2 regions of the Paenibacillus thiaminolyticus genome follow, and region 2 is predicted to be linked to the other one. Evidence: riboswitches for the same ligand, from Rfam matches in the RefSeq annotation. Region 2 holds a riboswitch; the other holds the start of a gene.
The links. Region 2 has a riboswitch for cyclic di-AMP ahead of FLT43_RS04495 (3D domain-containing protein). Riboswitches for the same ligand answer to the same signal wherever they lie in the genome.
Positions count from the first base shown of each region.

Region 1: linked by a shared signal. The riboswitch ahead of FLT43_RS17055 (resuscitation-promoting factor) and the one ahead of FLT43_RS04495 (3D domain-containing protein) in region 2 are both predicted to bind cyclic di-AMP.

Region 1 is NZ_CP041405.1:3,834,930-3,845,338, forward strand. It holds gene FLT43_RS17045 (HD domain-containing protein) at 235-1,521, shown strand; gene FLT43_RS17050 (TatD family hydrolase) at 1,635-2,402, shown strand; cyclic di-AMP (ydaO/yuaA leader) riboswitch at 2,599-2,804, shown strand; gene FLT43_RS17055 (resuscitation-promoting factor) at 3,086-4,198, shown strand; gene rnmV (ribonuclease M5) at 4,319-4,921, shown strand; gene rsmA (16S rRNA (adenine(1518)-N(6)/adenine(1519)-N(6))-dimethyltransferase RsmA) at 4,902-5,816, shown strand; gene yabG (sporulation peptidase YabG) at 5,870-6,751, shown strand; gene veg (biofilm formation stimulator Veg) at 6,899-7,174, shown strand; gene FLT43_RS17080 (alpha/beta-type small acid-soluble spore protein) at 7,353-7,535, shown strand; gene ispE (4-(cytidine 5'-diphospho)-2-C-methyl-D-erythritol kinase) at 7,684-8,553, shown strand; gene purR (pur operon repressor) at 8,705-9,538, shown strand; gene FLT43_RS17095 (RidA family protein) at 9,576-9,959, shown strand; gene spoVG (septation regulator SpoVG) at 10,110-10,394, shown strand.
Region 2 is NZ_CP041405.1:994,007-1,004,415, reverse strand. It holds gene FLT43_RS04515 (ATP-binding protein) at 1-155, shown strand, start outside; gene FLT43_RS04510 (transporter substrate-binding domain-containing protein) at 667-1,446, shown strand; gene FLT43_RS04505 (amino acid ABC transporter permease) at 1,539-2,201, shown strand; gene FLT43_RS04500 (amino acid ABC transporter ATP-binding protein) at 2,185-2,907, shown strand; cyclic di-AMP (ydaO/yuaA leader) riboswitch at 3,563-3,724, shown strand; gene FLT43_RS04495 (3D domain-containing protein) at 3,734-4,567, shown strand; gene FLT43_RS04490 (polysaccharide deacetylase family protein) at 4,633-5,736, opposite strand; gene FLT43_RS04485 (dihydroorotate dehydrogenase electron transfer subunit) at 5,882-6,583, shown strand; gene FLT43_RS04480 (dihydroorotate dehydrogenase) at 6,564-7,499, shown strand; gene lpdD (prenylated flavin chaperone LpdD) at 7,496-7,849, shown strand; gene FLT43_RS04470 (PspA/IM30 family protein) at 8,086-8,760, shown strand; gene FLT43_RS04465 (DUF350 domain-containing protein) at 8,852-9,256, shown strand; gene FLT43_RS04460 (DUF4178 domain-containing protein) at 9,287-9,793, shown strand; gene FLT43_RS04455 (DUF4247 domain-containing protein) at 9,805-10,409, shown strand, end outside.

The DNA of each region.
Region 1 (10,409 bases), 2.8 Mb from region 2:
AATTTTTTATCTGATTTTTAACTGATTTTAACGTATCTATTCCCGTTATTACGCTTTGATGGTATTATATGTTATCGGTTTTCCGCCAAGGGCTATATATCCGCCGAATTTCGACAACGCGGCCAAAAGTGAAAACGATGTCGAAATGGAACGGATGTCATTTTATAGTCGATTGCTCTGTCCGAAGGGTGTACCACGCTGCATCTGTCACATGAAACCAAGGAGGGAAACATGATGCTGCAAGAAGAAAAAGTGTTCAAGGATCCGGTTCATAATTATGTGCATGTCCAAGATCGGACCATATGGGATCTGATCAATACGAGCGAATTTCAACGGCTGCGTCGGATCCGCCAGTTGGGGACTTCCTATTTCACGTTCCATGGGGCGGAGCATAGCCGCTTCTCCCATTCCCTCGGCGTATATGAGATTACGCGAAGGATCATTTCCCAATTCGAACGGAACGGGTATGTGGATTGGCCGGAAGAAGAAGGGCTGCTCACCCTGTGCGCCGCCCTGCTGCATGATGTGGGACACGGCCCGTTCTCCCATTCGATTGAAGAGGCCTTCGGCATGTTCCACGAGGATTGGACCTGCCGTATTATATTGGAAGATACTGAGATCCACCGCGTATTGGCCAGGATCGATCCCGGGTTCCCCGAGAAGGTGGCGTCCGTCATTCGCAAATCGTACGCATCCCCGATTGTCGTTAACCTCGTATCCGGACCGCTCGATGCCGATCGGATGGATTATTTGCTGCGGGATGCTTATTTCACCGGCGTTAATTATGGCACCTTCGACCTCGATCGTATCTTGAGGCTTCTGCGTCCGCATAAGGATCGCATCGTTGTGAAGGAGAGTGGAATGCATGCGGTGGAGCATTACTTGCTCTCCCGTTATGAGATGTACTGGCAGGTCTACTTCCATCCGGTGACCCGCAGCTCGGAGATGCTGCTGCGCCATATTTTCAAGAGGGCGGGGGAGCTATACCGGGAAGGGTTTGCCTTTCAGTTCTTTTTGCCGCCGCTTACCTCGCTGTTCGAGGGGACGATTGGGACCTCGGATTATTTGAAGCTGGATGAAGCCCTGGTCCAGACGACGTTCATGCAGTGGCGCCTGGAGAAGGATGAGCGGTTGGCCGACTTGTGCGAGCGGTTCATGGAGCGTAAACTATACAAATATATTGAGACGGATCAGCTGGACAAAGCGACGGAGCGACGGCTGTCCCAAATATGGACGGAAGCGGGACTGGATCCGGAGTACGATTTGATGTTCGATTCGCCTTCGGACAATCCGTACGATGTGTATCGGGTGGGAGATGAGCCGACGCAGCAGCATATTTTGCTGCTTGATCCGTATGGCCGCGTGATGGAGCTGTCGAAGAAATCGGATATTGTCCGATCAATCAGCGGCATCCGGAGAGGGAAGCATTATATTTACTTCCCGAAGGACAAGCTGGAAGCGGTCCAGTATGCACTGCCTGCCGATGTGCGGCAGCTGTTCCTTCCCGGAGAGATCGGATAACTGCCACGGCCTGTCCCTTCATCTATGGAGGGCCGGAGGCGTTCCCGAACGGCAGCAAGCCGGACGCTTATTTGGGAAGACAAGCATACCATCATCATGAAGGAGAGACTTCGATGTTATTTGATACGCATACCCATTTAGATAATGAAGCTTTTGACGCCGACCGGGAGGAGATCATCGCCCGCGCCTTCGAGCAGGGAGTTACGAGAATGGTGAATGTCGGGTTCAACCGGGAGACGATCCCGACGACGATGGCCTTGGCGGAGAAATACGAATTTATTTACGCCGCCGTGGGATGGCATCCAACCGATGCCATCACGATGAAGCCGGAGGATATGCAATGGATTGCGGAGCTGACACAGCATGACAAGGTTGTTGCCATCGGGGAGATCGGGCTGGACTACCATTGGGACACGTCTCCCAAGGATGTGCAGCAACGCGTGTTCCGGGAGCAGATCGGGCTGGCGCGCGAGTTGAAGCTGCCAATAATTATTCATAACCGCGATGCCCATGAGGATGTAGTCCGCATTTTGCGCGAAGAGAAGGCTAGCGAGGTGGGCGGCATCATGCACTCTTTCTCCGGAAGCTGGGAAACGGCTAAAATGTGCCTTGATATGGGATTCTATATTTCATTTGGCGGGCCGATTACGTTCAAGAACGCGAAGCAGCCGAAAGAAGTGCTCGTCCGCATACCGAATGACCGGTTGCTGGTCGAGACGGACTCCCCATATTTAACGCCACATCCATTTCGAGGAAAACGAAATGAGTCTGCTTATGTTCGTCTCGTTGCCGAAGCGGCAGCTGAATTGAAAAGAATGGAATTTGAAGAAATTTGCAGAATAACGACTGAAAATGCTTTGACATGTTTTGACATACGATGAAAATCGATGAAAAACCGATGAAATAAAGATGTAGGCCACCAAATAAGTGGATTCTATTGAGAAAATGCGAAAATGTTACTTTTTTTTAACCCTTTTTCGCTTAAAACGGAATTGATACTGTCTTTACAAGGTGATTACAAACACGATATGATTTCTCACAGATGTTCGAAACCGAAAACTTGAATATTGTTCCAACCAACCAGTATCGCTTAATCTCCTTCAGTGGAGAGCGGGGGAACCAAACGGCGTGTTGGCGGTGCATCTATTGCATGGCTGAACGCGTGGATTGATTCCTTGGGGTGAATTCGGTGCAGCCGAGCCATGAGCCGGTTCGCAGCGACAGGGCGACTCTCACAGCCCGAACCCGACAGCTAACCTCGTCAGCGTACGGAGAGAGGGGTCCTCGCGCGTCCTGAACTGATGACGTTTGGGTTTCAATGAGAAGCCATGATCAAGAGTCGCCTCTTACACTAGGCTTCTTTTGTTTTTCTTGAAATCTTCTTTTTTTGAATAAAGAAAAGAAAGACGTCATAGGTGTAAGGAACAGGAGGTGAGGAACAACCGTTACTGGTGTTGGTGCGAAGGAACCGCAGGGTTGCTTCGTAAACATTCTTCAAATAGTCGCGTCAGCCAGAAATCATGCGTAACACTCGACGGCGGGACTATGTAAGGAGGACCGAGAAGTGGGACAGCTCGTTCAAGACGAAACCCATGAACCCCGATCATCCAGCATGTCGCTCGCAATGCGATGGAAGCATGAAAATGTTCGTATCGTATCTCTCATCATCGTTATGGCGGTTGTAATTACCTTGATGGCCGTATTATTTCAATACAGCGCGTCCAAGAAGACGCTGTCCGTCTATGTGGATGGACGAGAAGAAGCTTTGATAACCCGGGAATCGATGCTGCGCGATGTTTTGGATGAGCACGCGATAGCCGTTGGGGCCTATGATGTGGTATCGAAGCCGTTGGATTCCGAAATCGCCGATGGTGATCGGGTCATCATCGAGCGCGCCATGCCGGTGAATATCGTGATGGGCGGTAAGAAAGAGACGCACTACACGACGAAGAAATCGGTTAACGAAGCATTGCTCGCTTTGAATATACCCGTCAAGCCGGAGGATAAGGTCATCCCTGAAAAAGAGACCGCCGTATCGCAGAATATGGATATCCGGATTATCGACGTCCGCAAAAATGTGGAGGAGCGAAAAGTAACAGTCCCGTTCCGGACGGTCAAAAAAGCCGATCCGGCCTTAGCGAAAGGCAAGACCAAGACCGTGCAAAAAGGCCAGGAGGGGCTGGTCATTCAGAAAATCGAGAAGGTTTATGAGGATGGCAAGCTCGTGTACTCCAAAATGGTGGACAAAAAGGTGAAAACGAAGCAAGTGAACCAAGTCGTGGCGTACGGCACCAAAAAAGAGCCGGAAGTCGCCGTGCTGTCCGTCAGCGGGGGTAGCAATTCTGGCGGAAGCGTTGATTTCAACTATAAAAAAGTGCTTAAAAATGTGGAATTGACCGCCTATACCGAACAGGAGGGCTCTGCAGGGTCGAAGACCGCATCTGGCGCCATCGTATCCGAAGGCCGCACCATCGCCGTCGATCCGGACGTGATTCCGCTTGGTTGGTGGGTGTACATTGAAGGCATTGGATTCCGCCGCGCTGAAGATACCGGCGGGGCAGTCAAGGGCAATATCATTGACGTCTACTTCGACAGCAGCAGCACCGTCCGCAAATTCGGCCGCAAACACGGATTTACTGTCTATGTTATCGGTCCGGTGAAGCCCGAATTGAATTAAGGCGGCATTATAACATATAGTAAGATATAACGTTTTATGTCATTCTAAGAAGAGGGAATTCCCTCTTCTTTTGTGTTTCTACATAGAGGCGCCAGCGGGGACCGGAGAGGAGCAGTCATTGTGATTCGAGAAGTGATCGTCGTGGAAGGGAAAGATGATACCGTAGCCATTCAGCGGGCCGTGGAGGCCGATACAATCGAGACGGGAGGCTCGGCCGTCAGCGAGATGACGATACGGCGCATTGCCTTGGCCCAGGAGCGCCGGGGCGTAATTATATTTACCGATCCGGATCATGCAGGGGAACGGATTCGAAAGATGATCGCGGAGCGGGTGCCTGGCTGCAAGCACGCCTTCCTGGCGCGGCATGAGGCGATAGCCAAGGGAGACCTCGGCGTGGAGAACGCATCGCCGGAGGCGATTCGCGCGGCGCTGGGCCAAGTCAGGACCGAGATGCCGTTGGCCGAAGCGGAGCTGGTCTGGGCGGATCTGGCGGAAGCGGGTCTGACGATCCAGATCGGCGCAGCTGAACGCCGGAACCGTCTGGGGGAGATCCTCGGCATCGGATATTGCAATGCGAAGCAGCTGCTGAAGCGATGCCGCATGTTCCAGATCAGCCGAGAGGAGTTCAAGGCTGCGCTGGTCAAGCTGGACGAGCTGGAGGCTTCTGCACATATCGTAACGGGTACGGAAGGAGAACGACAGAATGAACAAGCCTTCGATTGATATCGCAACGCCATCGAGGACGAAGGAAATTGTGCGCAAGCACGGATTTGCGTTTAAGAAAAGCCTTGGCCAAAACTTTTTGGTCGATATGAATATTATGCGGCGCATCGTCGACGCAGCCGAGCTGGACGGCATGACAGGCGCGTTGGAGATCGGACCGGGGATCGGGGCCCTGACGGAGCAGCTGGCGCAGCAGGCGGGGCAAGTGGCGGCTGTGGAGATCGATCAGCGCCTCATCCCGATTCTGGGCGAAGTGCTGGAGCCGTACCCGAATGTGCGGGTTGTCCACGGGGATGTGCTGAAGGTCGATCTGGGCGAGCTGTTCCGGGAACAGTTCCAGACCATGAACAAGGTCAGTGTCGTGGCCAATCTGCCTTATTACGTAACGACCCCGATTCTGATGCGGCTGCTGGAGGAACGGCTCCCGCTCAAAAACATCGTCGTCATGATTCAGAAGGAAGTGGCCGAACGGATGGCGGCCCAACCCGGAACGAAGGAGTACGGCAGCTTGAGCGCGGCGGTTCAATATTTCAGCGAGCCGCAGTTGGTATGCACCGTGCCTCCTTCCGTATTTATTCCCCAGCCGAATGTGGAGTCGGCCGTCATCAAGCTGCGCATTCGAGAGCAGCCGCCAGTGGAGGCGAAGGACGAAGCGCTCCTGTTCGAGGTTATCCAGGGGTCTTTTGCCCAACGTAGAAAGACCTTGTGGAACAATATGAAGGCCAAATACGGAACGGCATGGGGAACGGAGCTGCTTAGTCAGGCGTTCGCGGAGGCGAATATCGATCCGAACCGCCGGGGAGAGACGCTGTCGCTTGAAGAATTCGCCCGGTTCAGCAATGTGCTTCATGAGCGGTTCAAGGGCGGGAAGGATGCAACATCGGCAAATCAATGAGCACCAAATGATGCATCTGCCCATAGGATGGTCGAAGAGAGGTGATCGATCCTATGAAGCTAGGAGATTTGGTCGTACGCAAGTCCTACGGCGGCGATATTACGTTCCGTGTGGAGACGGTCCAGCAAGACGAGGCTATCATCAAAGGCACGGATTACCGCCTGATCGCCGACTCGCCGCTTCACGATCTGGTGAGAGTGCCTGAGTCGACCATCAAGCGGCGCACACGCCAAGCGCACATCAAGATGCTGCAGTCGGTAGAGGCGCTCGAAGAGAAGAACAAACGGCAGCAGGCCGAAATTTCAATGGCTGATCCAGTCAATTCATCGGCTTATTTCGAAATGCCCGGCAAGGTGTTACACTTGGACGGAGATCCGAATTATTTACAGAAAAGCTTGGCGATCTACCGGCAGCTGCGCGTCCCTGCGGAAGGCCATTATGTGTCCGAGGCAAACATGGCAGACGCGTTGTACCGGCTGCTCCCGGTGGTCCAGCCCGACATTGTGGTGCTGACAGGTCATGACGGCGTACTCAAGCAGCGGAAGCATCGTGATCTGTACAATTTGCAAAGCTATAAAAATTCCCAGAACTTCGTCAATGCCGTTCACATTGCCAGACAGTTCGAACGCCACCTCGATCTGATGACGATTGTGGCGGGTGCATGCCAGTCCCATTTTGAAGCGCTGCTCCAGGCGGGGGCCAACTTCGCCAGTTCTCCGGCGCGGATTATGATTCACGCGCTTGATCCGGTCTATGTGGCGGTCAGGGCGTCCTACACCTCGGTCAAAGATACGGTGAAGATCGGGGAAATCTCGCCGCATACCATGTCGGGAATCGATGGGGTCGGCGGAATTGAGACAAGAGGAAGCTACCGGATCGGCATGCCGAAATGGAAAGATTTATCGACTTTAAAAGTCACACCGTCCGTTATTTGAATAAAAAACGAATTTTTATCATATGTTATACACTTTGGGCAAAAAAACACATTGACATCAATTTAAACTTGTTGTTATAATTATTTGTTGATTTGACAAAACCTCTGGAATTGTTTATAATGGACAAGGAAAGAGGTGGTGGCTGAAATGGCGAGAAACGCGCTGTTTGAAATTCGACGCTGTCTTGAAGCTCATGTAGGGCAGAAGATTATGCTTCGTGCGAATGGAGGCCGTCGTAAGACAATCGAACGCACGGGCGTGTTAGAAGAGACCTACCCTTCTGTATTTATTGTCAAGTTGGACCAGGATCAGAACGCATTTAAGCGTGTATCCTACAGCTATGCAGATATATTAACAGATACGGTCGAAGTAACCGTATGCGCCGAGAACGGCGAGATGAAGATTGAATATGTTCGCGGCTGAGCGAACTGGATGGCAGTCCTTCGGGGCTGCCTTTTTGTTATTCCATATTTCGGATCAGCTCCGGACGAATAACTGTCCGGCGAATAATCCACATTATAGACATACCGCGTGCACGGGAGCATGCGGCGAATTGCACAAACCCATGAATCCGGAAGGGTTCTTGCGAGGAGGTATGGCGATGGGCCGGAGAAGACGCAGCGGCTTCATGTCCGAGGAGTTGAAGACGGAGCTGGCCAAAGATCTGGGCTTCTATGACACCGTTCAGGAGTACGGGTGGGGTGCCATTCGTGCCAAAGACGCCGGGGATATGGTCAAGCGTGCTATTCAACTTGCCGAGCAAGCGGCAGCCAAGAAATCATGATCCTTCCTCTTCATTCCGAGCGAGCAGGCGTAATTCACCTGCTCGTTTTTTTGTTGCGGCGCACGCTCCGGCTGGCGCGAATGACTTGGCCAGTAGAGTCTGTTATAATAACCTAAGCGATCCGTAGGATAAAGAAGGGTGAACGTGAGTGAAGGTATACGAGAAAGCGCCGGCCAAAATCAATTTGCTGCTGGACGTGTTGAGAAAGCGCAGCGACGGTTATCACGAAGTAGAGATGGTCATGACCATGGTCGATTTAGCGGATCGTCTCGAGATGGAGGAGCTGCCGCGCGACACCATTATCATTTCCAGCCAGGCGGGCTTCATTCCGCTGGATGAGAAGAACCTGGCGTTCCAGGCGGCGAAGCTGATTAAGGAACGGTACGAAGTGAAGCAGGGCGTATATATTCACCTGGACAAAAAAATTCCCGTTGCCGCCGGACTGGCGGGCGGCAGCAGCGACGCAGCGGCGGCGCTGAGGGGGCTGAACCGGCTGTGGCGGCTCGGCATCCCGGATGAGGAGCTGCAAGCGCTCGGGGCGGAGCTGGGCTCGGACGTGCCCTTCTGCGTCACCGGAGGAACGGCCATCGCGAGCGGAAGAGGAGAGCGGCTCCAGCCGATAGCGAACCCGCCGCAGTGCTGGGTTATTCTGGCCAAGCCGCCGATCAATGTATCCACCGCGGATATTTACGGACGTTTGCGCGCGGATAGAATTACCGAACATCCCTCATTGGCCGATATGGTACAGGCCATCGACGGGCATGACTTCTATGGGGTGTGCCGCTCGCTTGGCAATGTGCTCGAAGACGTGACGCTGCCTCTGTATCCTGAGGTGCAGCAGCTGAAGGATGCGATGATGAAGCTAGGCGCCGACGGCGTCCTGATGTCCGGCAGCGGGCCAACCGTATTCGGTCTCGTGTCGAGGGAGTCGAAGATAGCGAGGATTTATAACGGACTGAGAGGCTTCTGTAAGGAAGTCTATGCGGTACGCCTGCTCGGTTCACGGCAGGGGAGCTGACGCCGCGGAGCGGGGTGCGCTTGCTCGAGCGGGCGCCTTCGTCTCGGCGTGTGGCCCGCTGCCTTGACATATTGATAAATTGTTGATAATGGACGTACATTCATGTAATATTTACATTATAATATTCGGTTTTTGTGAGCGAGGAGTCACGATGAAAAAAATGAAGCGCAGCGCCCGCTTGGTTGAAATGACGCAATACCTGATGACGAAGCCCCATACGCTCATTCCACTCACGACCTTTGCAGAACGCTATGGTGCGGCCAAATCGTCCATCAGCGAAGATCTCGCGATTATCAAGGAAGTGTTCGAAGAGGAAGGAACGGGGGATTTGCTTACCCTTGCCGGAGCGGCGGGGGGCGTGAAGTTCATGCCTAAATGCGGTCCGGACAAGGCTCTTCCGGTCATCGAGGAATTATGCACCGTCATGGAGCAGCCTGATCGCGTACTGCCCGGCGGTTATTTCTACATTACGGATATACTTGGCCAACCGGCGCTCATGAATGATATCGGGCGCATGTTCGCTTCCGCGTTCGCAGGGCGCGAGATTGACGTTGTCATGACCGTAGAGACGAAGGGCATCCCGATCGCCTACGCGACGGCCGCGCATCTCAACCTGCCGGTGGTTCTGGTGCGCCGGGACCACGTCGTCACGGAAGGATCAGCCGTCAGCATTAATTATGTATCCGGCTCGCATAAGAGCATTCATACGATGACACTGGCCCGGCGGGCGTTGAAGGAGCGTTCGCGTGTCCTGATCGTGGACGATTTCATGCGCGCGGGCGGAACGGTTCACGGCATGATCGAGCTGCTGCATGAGTTCAATGCGATGGTAGCCGGTGTCGGCGTCCTGGTCGAATCCGAAGACGTCCCGAAGGAAGAGCGGCTGCTTCACGACTATGTCTCCCTCGTCCGGGTTGGAACGAAGGACCCAAGCGGCCGGCAGCTTGTTGTTCAGCCCGGCAATTATTTCGATGAAATAAAGTAAGGAATCAGAAGATTCAGGATGAAAAGGAGGATACGCCATGTCTGAGAAAATAGTTCCTGTAGCGACGAAAGAAGCTCCTGCGGCGATTGGTCCCTATTCGCAAGCGGTGCAATGGGGCAATCTCGTATTTACCTCCGGTCAAATACCGCTGACTGCGGAAGGCCAGCTTGTAGAGGGCGGCATCGAGGAGCAGACCCATCAAGTATTCCGCAATTTGAAGGCCGTGCTGGAGGAAGCAGGAACCTCTTTGGACAAAGTACTCAAGGCGACCGTGTTCCTCAAGGATATGAATCAATTCACTCAAATCAACGCCATCTATGAAGCTTATTTCGGCTCGCATAAGCCGGCTCGCTCCACCGTGGAAGTGGCGCGGCTGCCCAAAGATGTGCTTGTCGAAATCGAACTAATCGCTGCGATTTAAATCGAAGCATGTCGAAACGGCTAAAGAGCGTTAAAAATTTCAAAAAAAAGCGCTTTTTGTGGCAAAATTAAGAAGGATTTTTGTTGCGCGTGTGGAATTAGCGTGTGGAATTATACACCAAGTCTTGATGGAAAAAGGTGGTGAACACACGTGCAAATTACTGATGTAAGACTCCGCCGCGTCAACACAGAGGGGAGAATGAAAGCAATCGCTTCCATTACGATTGATAATGAGTTTGTCGTTCACGACATCCGCGTTATCGATGGTAACAACGGCATGTTCGTTGCCATGCCAAGCAAACGGACGCCGGACGGCGAATTCCGCGATATTGCGCATCCGATTTCATCTGCAACACGCGAGAAAATTCAAGCTGCGGTACTGTCTGAATACGAGCGTGCGGCAACGGAAGAGGAAGTTATTGAAGAAGGCGCATAAGCGTCTGGGTAATTA
Region 2 (10,409 bases):
CGACGAAAGCGGGCGGAACCGGCTTGGGGCTGTCCATCTGCTTCCGAATCGTAGATCGCCATCAGGGAAGCATGGAGATCTCTTCCGATCCGGGCAAAACACTTATACATATCCGTTTCCCACTTATTCCGGAGATCTCAGATCCTGCTCCGTGAAGTTGAACGGCGGGAAGCTCGTGTTCAAAGACATGTTCTTCCTGCCGTTGTATGCGTAATTATATACATAATTATACATATTAAGTCGTTCGGCCGCATAAGCTTCGGAATAGGTTGAATATTCCAAGAAATAGATCGAAAATGGCACAGGAAAGGATGATGCTTTTCTAGCCTGAGAAAACGGACGCTTGCCTATTGAATTTGTGCCAAAAATAGGATGTCAATAGCAGAATTGAAGAATAAATATGAATTTGCCGGTTTTACTCAGGTATTTGGATGAAAAACCGAAAATTTGCACATTTTAGTAATAAATCAGTTCCCTGCACAATTGATCGGCATTTATTTCTTTAATTGGTGAATTCCCCCGTAAAATCAGCTATTCCAGCATCTTTTTTTGTTCTGAACCATTGTATATCTATACATCATCATGTATAATTGGGAACGACCGAAATCCTCCTATCATGGGAAGGAAGGATAATCAGAGAAGTGGGGATGAAGTATAGTGAGAACAATGAAGATCGTAGCGGTATGTTCGCTATTAATGGCCATTCTGGTTGGCTGCGGAGCCAAAGGAGATAGTTACGACAATATTATGAGCAAGAAGACGCTCGTCGTCGGCGTCAGCGCCGATTATCCTCCATTCGAATTCCACAAGACGATAAACGGCAAGGATGAAATTGTCGGCTTCGACATCGACTTGGCGAACGAGATTGCGAAGGATCTGGGCGTTGAATTAAAGGTTGAAGATATGAAGTTCGAATCGCTAATCGGAGCTTTAAATACGGACAAGCTGGACATGGTTATCTCCGGTATGGATCCAACTCCGGATCGGGCCAAGGCGGTAGACTTCTCCGATCCATACTACCTGGCTGAGGCAGGTGTCATCGTGCGTGCCGCGGACAAGGACAAGTACAAGACGCCGGAAGATTTGAAAGGGATGAAGATCGGGATTCAGAAAGGCTCGACTTTCGAGAATGTCATTTCACAGATTCCGGAAGCGCAGCCTGAATTGCTTGCCAAGGTAAGTGATCTCGTCTTGGCGCTCGAGTCGAACCGGGTAGAAGCGGTCATCGTTGAGAAGCCGGTCGCGAAGGCTTATGCCTCGAACCGTCCTGAACTGGAGATGTCGGATGCGGTGCTGCAGCCGGCGAGCGATGGCTATGTCATCGGCTTCCGCAAAGGCAGTCCGAAGATGGTCGAAGCTGCGAACAAGACGATTGCCCGCCTGAAATCGGAGGGCAAGCTGGACGAGTTCATTACGAAGGCGACCCAGATGGCGGAAGAGCAATAAGGCCCGATTCACACGGGGAAAAAGAGGCGGCGTAAGCCGCTCTTTTTCGTTCTATTACATGACAGGCAGAGATTGGAAAGGGGAAGAGGCTGTTGTTGGACTGGCTCTCTATGCTATGGGACTATAAATGGGATTATTTGTCCGGAGCCCAAATTACGGTGCTGCTATCGCTGGTGGCGGTGCTCGCCGGCTTCGTGCTTGGCATAATTATTGTATTGATGCGGATCGGGCCGTTCAAGCCGTTGAACTGGTTCGCAGTCGTCTATATTGAGCTTCTTCGCGGCACTCCGCTGCTGGTGCAATTGTTTATTATTCATTTCGGACTGGCTCAGTTCGGCATCGAATTCAGCAAGTTCACTTCCGGCGCAATTGCCGTATCGATTAACAGCTCGGCTTACTTGGCGGAAATTTTCCGATCGGGTATTCAGGCGGTCGATAAGGGGCAGGCGGAAGCCGCACGTTCGCTTGGCATGTCCAAGGGCATGACGATGAGATATATTATTTTACCGCAGGCATTCCGTACGGTTATTCCCGCAATTGGGAACGAGTTCGTCACCATTATCAAGGAGAGCTCGATTGTCAGTCTGATCGGAATCGCGGACATTATGTTCCAGACGGATATTATCCGCAGCAAGACGTATACGGCTATGGGGCCGTTACTTGGAGCGGCCATGATGTACCTCGTGCTGACGATTCCGCTGTCGAAGGCAATCGGTCTGCTGGAAAGGAAGTTGAAGAATGATCGAAATTCGTGACCTGCATAAATCGTACGGAGAGCTGAACATTTTGAACGGCCTGAACATGAAGATCGAGCAAGGGGAAGTCGTCGTTGTGATCGGTCCGAGCGGCTCGGGCAAGAGCACCTTCCTGCGCTGTCTTAATCTGTTGGAGACGCCGACGGCAGGCGATATTTTGTTCGAAGGCATGAAAATCAACGACAAAAAGCATGATATTAACGCGACGCGAGCCAAAATGGGCATGGTCTTTCAATCCTTCAACCTGTTCCCTCATATGTCGGTAATGGACAACATTACGCTGGCCCCGATTAAAGTAAAAGGGAGAAGCAAGGCGGAAGCGGAGGCGATCGCAATGGAGCTCTTGAAGAAGGTCGGATTGGCCGACAAGGCATCCGCTTACCCTGACCAGCTGTCCGGCGGACAGAAGCAGCGGATTGCGATTGCGCGGGCGCTGGCGATGGAGCCGCATGTCATGCTGTTCGACGAGCCGACATCCGCCCTGGATCCCGAGATGGTCGGTGAAGTGCTGGAAGTAATGAAGTCGCTCGCCCGAGACGGTATGACGATGGTGATCGTAACGCATGAGATGGGTTTTGCGCGCGAAGTCGGAGATCGCATCGTGTTCATGGATGGCGGGCATATCGTCGAGCAGGGACCGCCGCAGCAATTGTTCTCGGCGCCCCAGCACCCCCGCACGCAAGAATTCCTTGGACAAGTTCTCTAAACGAATTCGACGGACACAATTATAAATCGATGGAGACGGTTATTGATTTACCGCTCCGAGGCCGCAACCAGCCGGGAATCCCGGCTGGTTCTGTTTCTGCTGCCGACTGTTGACGTGCGTTCCTTACTATGCGAAAAAGAAGCCCCGTACTTATCCGCTTTTCACCTCTGAAACATAAAGCTGCCCCTTGCCCCTTATAAGCAATATCCCCGACAGCTCCAAAAGCGGGAGCCACCTGAAGGATAGGGAAAGTGACCGAAAGGCAACAAAACACCTGACGGACAGGGATATTGACCAAAAGGCAGCAAGACACCTGACGGATGGGGATAGTGACGAAAAGGCAGTGAGACACCTGACCGACAGGGTTAGTGCCCCAAAGGCAACAAGCTCCCTGACAGACGGGGATATTGCTCAGAGTTGCATGATACCAGTAGTTTGGACATGTCCAATAATAGGAAGAGTCCAAACTGTTTACAAATTTGTAATCTATGATATAGTAGGAGTCGCTGGTTACAATTTTGTTACATACCTAATGCTTTGGGGACTGGATAAAGCGATTTCATACGTTATTTCGGCCCATTTTACAGGATTAAGAGGCATTTTATTTCGTATTTACCATTAACTGACTGCGCATAGGTTACAAAATTGTGATATGATGCAATTCGAGCCGAACATAGTACGGGGGATGATTGACCGGTGTTCATTCATAACGGGATGAGCGCCTTGGGGTGAATCAGAGCTGGCGAATCGCCGGCATGTAGGGTACTCCTTGACCCGAATCCGACAACTAACCTCGCAGGCTATCTTAAGGGGGAACATATACTATATGCGGAAAAAAACGATATTAAAGCTTACAACGGCACTGCTGGGATTGAATCTGGTATTTCAAATGATGCCAGTTTATGCCGAGCCCTACACTGCTCAGGAAGGAGATACCTTCTATACGCTTGCGAAGAAGCATCAGATTGATCTGGATGAATTGATGAAGGCGAACGCCAACATCGATCCTTTAAATATCTATGGAGGGCTGAAGCTGGAGCTTCCGAAAAAGACCCTGCAAGGTCTGGCGGTGGAATCAGAGAACGCGGAATTGATTGAAGCCGATAGGGATAAGGACGCATCGGCAGCGGACAAGGCTGAAGCATCTGAGGACAAGCCAGCAAAAGCTGCGAAAGAGGCCGCTGCGCCGGCAGCGATGCCGCAGACGGAGGAGAAAGCGAAACCGCAAACCGAGGAGAAAGCGAAGCCGGCATCGAAGCCGCAGACCGAGGAGAAAGCGAAGCCGGTTGCGGCAACGGCGAAGAAGAACGTAATTACGGTCTCCGGCAAGGAGATGACATATAAAAAGAAAGTGAACATGAAGGCCACCGCGTATACGGCCCATGCGAGTGAAAACGGAAAATGGGGCGCTGTCGATTACTTCGGCAACCCATTGAAGCTGGGGACAGTAGCCGTCGACCCGAAGGCCATACCATTGGGAACGAAGCTGTTCATCACCGGTTATCAGTTCAAGCATCTGCCGCAAGGCGGATTCATCGCGGAAGCCCGCGATATCGGCGGTGCCATCAATGGCAACAAGATTGATATTTTCGTTCCGGTGAGCAAGCAGATCGGCAGTACCTTCGGCATTCAAAATGTTGAAGTGTACATTATGTCTTAATTGATATCAGTATAGGTTCAACCCCTGTCCATAGCGGCAGGGGTTGTTTTGCGTGTAAGACAGTTTCAATTGTCTTTTTTGTCCTTGCGGTCCTGGAGCAGCTCCGGCACGGTGACAAAGTGGTACCGCTGCTGCTTCAATTGCTTAATGATGGACGGTAGGGCTTTGAGTGTTCCCTGCAAGTAACCATTCTGCTTGCTTCCTCCGGCATGATGAAGCACGATTGAACCGGGCCTGACCGCGCTCATTACGTTATTGTATACTTCCTTAGCGTTCAAGCCCCGCCAGTCGTTGGAATCGACGTCCCAATTGACGACGAGATAGCCGTGATCCCCGGCCCATTTCAATTGCTCTTCATTGATCTCTCCGAAGGGAGGGCGATAGAACCTTGGCTTGTAACCGATAATTTCTTCAATTGCCCGTTCCGCATCCTTCACTTGCTGCTCGAAGGCAGGCAGCGTCAGCTTCGTCATTAACGGATGGCTGTAAGAATGATTGCCGATAATATGGCCTTCCCGGACAATGCGCCGAACCAACTCGGGATGGGCTTTCGCCCGAGAGCCGACGAGAAAGAAGGTCGCACGAATGTTATGTTCCCGCAAAATATCCAGTACAAGCGGGGTTATTCGGTTATCGGGAACATCATCGAAGGTAAGGGCGACTCGGCGGAGTCCGCGCTTGGATCCATGAAGCTTGAAAATGTGCGGGTATTTCATTCTAAGCTGAGCCAAGCTCAAATTGCGCTGGCTTATTCCGGATTTCGTATTCTGAGATGCAGACTGGGCTGGCTCCGGGCTCCGCGGCTCCTTTGGCTTCATGACGGATTTCTTTTCCACGGCCTTCCGTCCCATGGTGTCAGAACGGACGCCTTCATTGACGGATTCCGTGTGGGCCGGGTCCTTCGTCGTCAAGTGGAACTTGGGCAAGGGCAGGGGCTGATGCGGCAGCGGATGCGGTTTGTCCTCCAGGACGAAGGATATCGTGCCCTTGCCGGTCTCAGGTCGTTCCACCGCTTCATGGGGCGGCTGTCGCGATGTTAACTCCGCTGATGGCTGGTTCGTGTCCAACGTGTTCAGCTGCGGATCCGGAGCAGCCTGATGCGAACGCGGAAAGCAGCCGGTTACTCCTACCAGGCACACCAGCAGACAGCATATCTGTTTTGTGCGCAATAATCTTCCTCCTTTCCCGATTCCACCTGTCTTCTTGTTATGTCCTTTGTCAGGGGGATTTATGCCCAACGTGACCTGCATCACAGATGAATGGCGCCGTTACAGGCATAGTAGAATTGCTAAAGGTGAACAAAGGAGCAGACACGTGCATAAGATTCTTACCAACAATCAGATAGCTCAAGATGTTTATCTCATGACAGTAGAGGGCACTTTTGAAGGCCGGATGGGGCAATTCTATATGTTAAGGGCATGGACCCATTATCCGGTTCTGTCCCGTCCGATCAGTATCTACAATTTGGAGCCGGACTCCATCCAGTTTCTGTACAAAGTCGGAGGCGAAGGAACAGCCCGATTCGCAAGTCTTCGCCCTGGCGATTCGATTCAGTTGGAGGGGCCGTTCGGCAACGGGTTCCCGGAAGTTGACGGGAAGACCGCGCTAGTCGGCGGAGGCATCGGCATTGCGCCCCTTCTGTACACGGCGAGACAATTGGACAAGCCGGATATTTATCTCGGATTTCGGGGAGCGTCCTATATGACGGAAGCATTTGCTCCCTATGCGAGTGAGCTTGTCGTCCGGGTCGATGCGAATCTGCTGCTTGATGTCGATATGAAGAAATACGACAATATCTTTGTATGCGGACCGCTAGGAATGATGGAGGCGGCAGCCCGCATGGCGGAAGGATTAGATACGAAGCTGTACGTGTCTCTGGAGAAAAGAATGGCTTGCGGCATTGGAGCCTGCTACGGCTGCTCCGTGCGAACGGCAAGCGGCAACCGCAAGGTCTGCTCAGACGGACCGGTATTTCAGGCACAGGAGGTGACGTGGCATGAGAAGCTTAGCGTGTAATGTGGCGGGAATCGAGTTCAAAAACCCGCTTGTCATGGCTTCCGGCACATTCGGCTTCGGGCAGGAGTATGCCCAATACTATGATATCAATCAGCTTGGCGGCATCGCCTCCAAAGGACTCACCTTGCATCCGCGTCCTGGTAATGAGGGAACCCGTATATGGGAGACGGCAAGCGGGATTCTGAATAGTGTCGGCTTGGAAAATCCGGGCGTCGATGCGTTTCTTCAGGAAGAGATGAAGTTCTGGGAGAAGATAGAACCAGTCAAAATCGCTAATCTTGGCGGGAGCACTATCGAGGATTATGTGCTCGGCGCATTGAAGATTACGAAGGATGCCGAGGACCGCCGCAAATTGAACCGGCCCGCGGTAGATATGATTGAGTTGAATATATCCTGCCCCAATGTGAAGGAGGGCGGCATGGCCTTCGGGATTCGGACCGAGGTCGCCCGGGAAGTGATTCGGGAAGTACGGCAGGTGACTTCCCTGCCGCTGGCGGTCAAGCTGTCGCCGAATGCGGAGAATGTGGTCGGCATGGCGGTCATGTGCCAAGAGGAGGGAGCGGAATGCGTGTCGCTCGTCAATACATTTTCCGCGATGAAAATTGACATCTACGAGCGGCGCAGCGTGTTCCAAAATACGTATGCGGGGCTATCCGGTCCGGCTATCAAGCCGATTGCGCTCCGCATGGTGCATCAAGTGGCGCAGGCGGTCACGATTCCGGTAATGGGAATGGGCGGCATTTCCTCTTCGGAAGATATCATTGAGTTTATAATGGCGGGAGCCGCAGTGGTTCAGATCGGTACGTACAATTTCATGAATCTGCGGGCAGGGGAAGATCTGCTGAACGGTCTGACGGCCTTTATGGAAAAAGAGAATATTAACAGTTTGGATGAAATCAGGGGAATTATTTCGTGAGCGGGACCTATAATGAAACGGCTCCGCCCGGAGCCGATATCCGGGTCGAGGGCATTCGGCAAGGGCGGGATTGGTTGTTCCTAGTAAGCGGAGGAGATGCGCATATCGGCGCCGTATCGACCTCGTGGAAGGAAGCGGGACAGTGGAATGTTGCCACACATACCGTTCCCGGGCATCGTGAGGACGAGCTCAGCGCGGCCATGGCCCTCCGAGCAGCGGAAGCGCTGGATACGACTGTAACCGTCGCCGCTGGCATTCATTACGACGATCTGCGGAAGGAAGATATCGCGAAGGTCGTAGAGCAGGCGTGGCGGAGATTCACTATCGAATTGGACCGGGTTCGCCGGTAAGTCCGATTATTATGCCGGGGTCGCTGTGACGGCCCCGGCATTCTCTGTATACAGAGACCTGCTGTGACAGCTATCCTTCTCCTCCTCAGCATGATAAAATAGGAAGAGCAAAAAAAAGTGAAACAACGCCGGATTCCATTCGTATGTATGGGTATAAACACGGATTAACAATTTGCCCAGGAATCCAAGGTTTCCAGGATACACTGAGGATAAGACTGCATAGGGAGGAACTGTCCATGTCATTATTCAAACGCTTGCGTGATGTAACCATGTCCAACATTTATGCGCTAATCGAGAAAGCCGAAGATCCTATCAAGATGACCGATCAATACTTGCGGGACATGCAACAGGATCTGGAGGAAGCAGAACGTGCGGTAGCTCAGCAGATCGCGATTGAGAAGCGCTTCAAGCAATCGTACGAGGAGCAAGCCGCACTGGTGAAGAAGCGGGAGGAGCAGGCGCATATCGCCGTGCAGGCCGATAATCTGGATCTTGCCCGCCGGGCGCTGGAAGAGAAAAAAGCGGCCGAAGAGAAAATGAATGAGTTCAAGGCGAGCTACGAGCAGAATAAGGCTTCCGCCGACAACCTTCGCGCGAAGCTGGACGAGATGCGGAAGCAGTATTCCGACATGAAGAGCAAGCGCGAGACGCTGGTCGCACGCTACAATGCGGCGAAGGCACAGACGGAAATCAACAAGGCGATGGCCGGGTTCGGCTCCGATACGGCGATGTCCGGGTTGAAACGGATGGAAGACAAAATGCTGGCAATGGAAGCTCAGGCCGAAGCCTCGAACGAGATGAACGGTTCTTCCAAATCGCTTGACGACGAGTTCGCCAAGCTTGGCAAGAACAAGGACGTTGAAGACGAACTCGCGGCCATCATGAAAAAATACGATAAATCCGCTGAGTAAGAGTAAGGACGCTTGCCGCCAGGGCAAGCGTCCTTCTTAACCAGATAGGTGCAGAAATCTCATCGAACGGTAAGGGGAGTGCAGTATTAACATGATTCTCGACAATATTGCCGGGATTGCGCTATGGACGGCAACGGGAGCTTTGCTCCTGTTCTTGCTCATGTTCGTGGATTCGCTGTTCACGGGTTACAATGATATTCAGGAAATGCGGGCAGGGAACGTTGCGGTGACGACCCGCTTCGTCATGAAGCTGTTCTCGCAAGGATTCATCCTGTCGAGCTCGATTAAGGTTGCCTACAACCTGGCCGAAGCGCTGTTCATGTCGGCCGTCTCCTTCGTCATCCTCCTCATTCTGGAGTTCATCCTCCGTCTGCTGTTCCGGAGCGGGTTCGGCATGAATCTGGAGGAAGGCACGAAGCAGGGGCAGATGTCATATGCCCTGGTAGCCGGTTCGATGCATGTTGTAGGCGCGCTCATCATCGCCGCCTGTTTGTAACGGACAGACGGGAACGGAAGGAGAGATACGGTGAGCTTGTGGAAACGGATCAAAAACATAATGGCTAAGCCCGAGGCGCCGCAGCCCGAAAAAAAACCGTCCATGTTGGAACCGGGAGATATTTGCGAAGTATCTCTAATCAGCTATGAGATCATCGGACGTACCGATTGGCGGGTTCGCCCGGGTGCCTGGGTTACCTTGCGTGACGGGGCGAACATCCGGTACTTGCATATAGAAGAACGGGAACAGCCTTATTACAGCCTGTATCAAGTGATTGACGGACGGCTCGATTCGGTGGAGGAGGTTCCGACGGAGATCGAACTGGACGGAAGATGGTTCTATCTAGAGGATCAATATGACGGCAGAGTGATCTGCACGGGGCAGACGCCGTTCGGCACAGCTGGAGAGCAATATGTATGGCAATACCAGTCCGACGACCGGAAGCTGCTCCGCATCGAATGGCAGGACGGCCGCTTCCAGTTGTATGAAGGCGAAGCGGTCATCGCGGCGGATGTGCGCATCATCCGCCGATCATGAGGAGATCCGCCATGAATACACGGGGTTGGAACACCGTCAAATGGATCATTATCGCCAGCCTTCTCTTCCCGCTGCTGGCGGCTTGCGGACAGATCGATCTGTCCGCGTCGTATCCGCTGGAATCGGTGGCGAGGGACGGAAGCAGCACTTCCTATATCTATCGCGCGGAGAATACGCCGGTGCCGGAGGCGGCCGAGGCGATTGCGGAACAGCGCAGGCCGGAGCAAATATCGGAAACGAGTACCGAGCGAATGTTCCTGGTCTACCGCGATCAGCTGATTCAGATCCAGCAGGATCCGGCGAATCCGGATGACAGCCTGATTGAGGTCGATTCCAAAGAATATGTAAAGAACAATTACGATCGCAGCTTCCTGGAGATGTACATCCAATATCGTCTGCTGGATACGCTGTTCGACTCGCTCCGAGGAGCGGGGGGCTACCGGGGATATGCGGATCGTGGGGATTACAAGCCATCGAAGCCGTACCGGACGCCGACGACCGAGGAGAAGAAGAAGATTCCTCCGCTTACCGTCGAACGGAAGGGTTCAATCTTCCGCCGTGGCACGAACAGCAACGACTCGACGGTCGGCAGCGGGGGGAGCATCTTCAAGCGTAC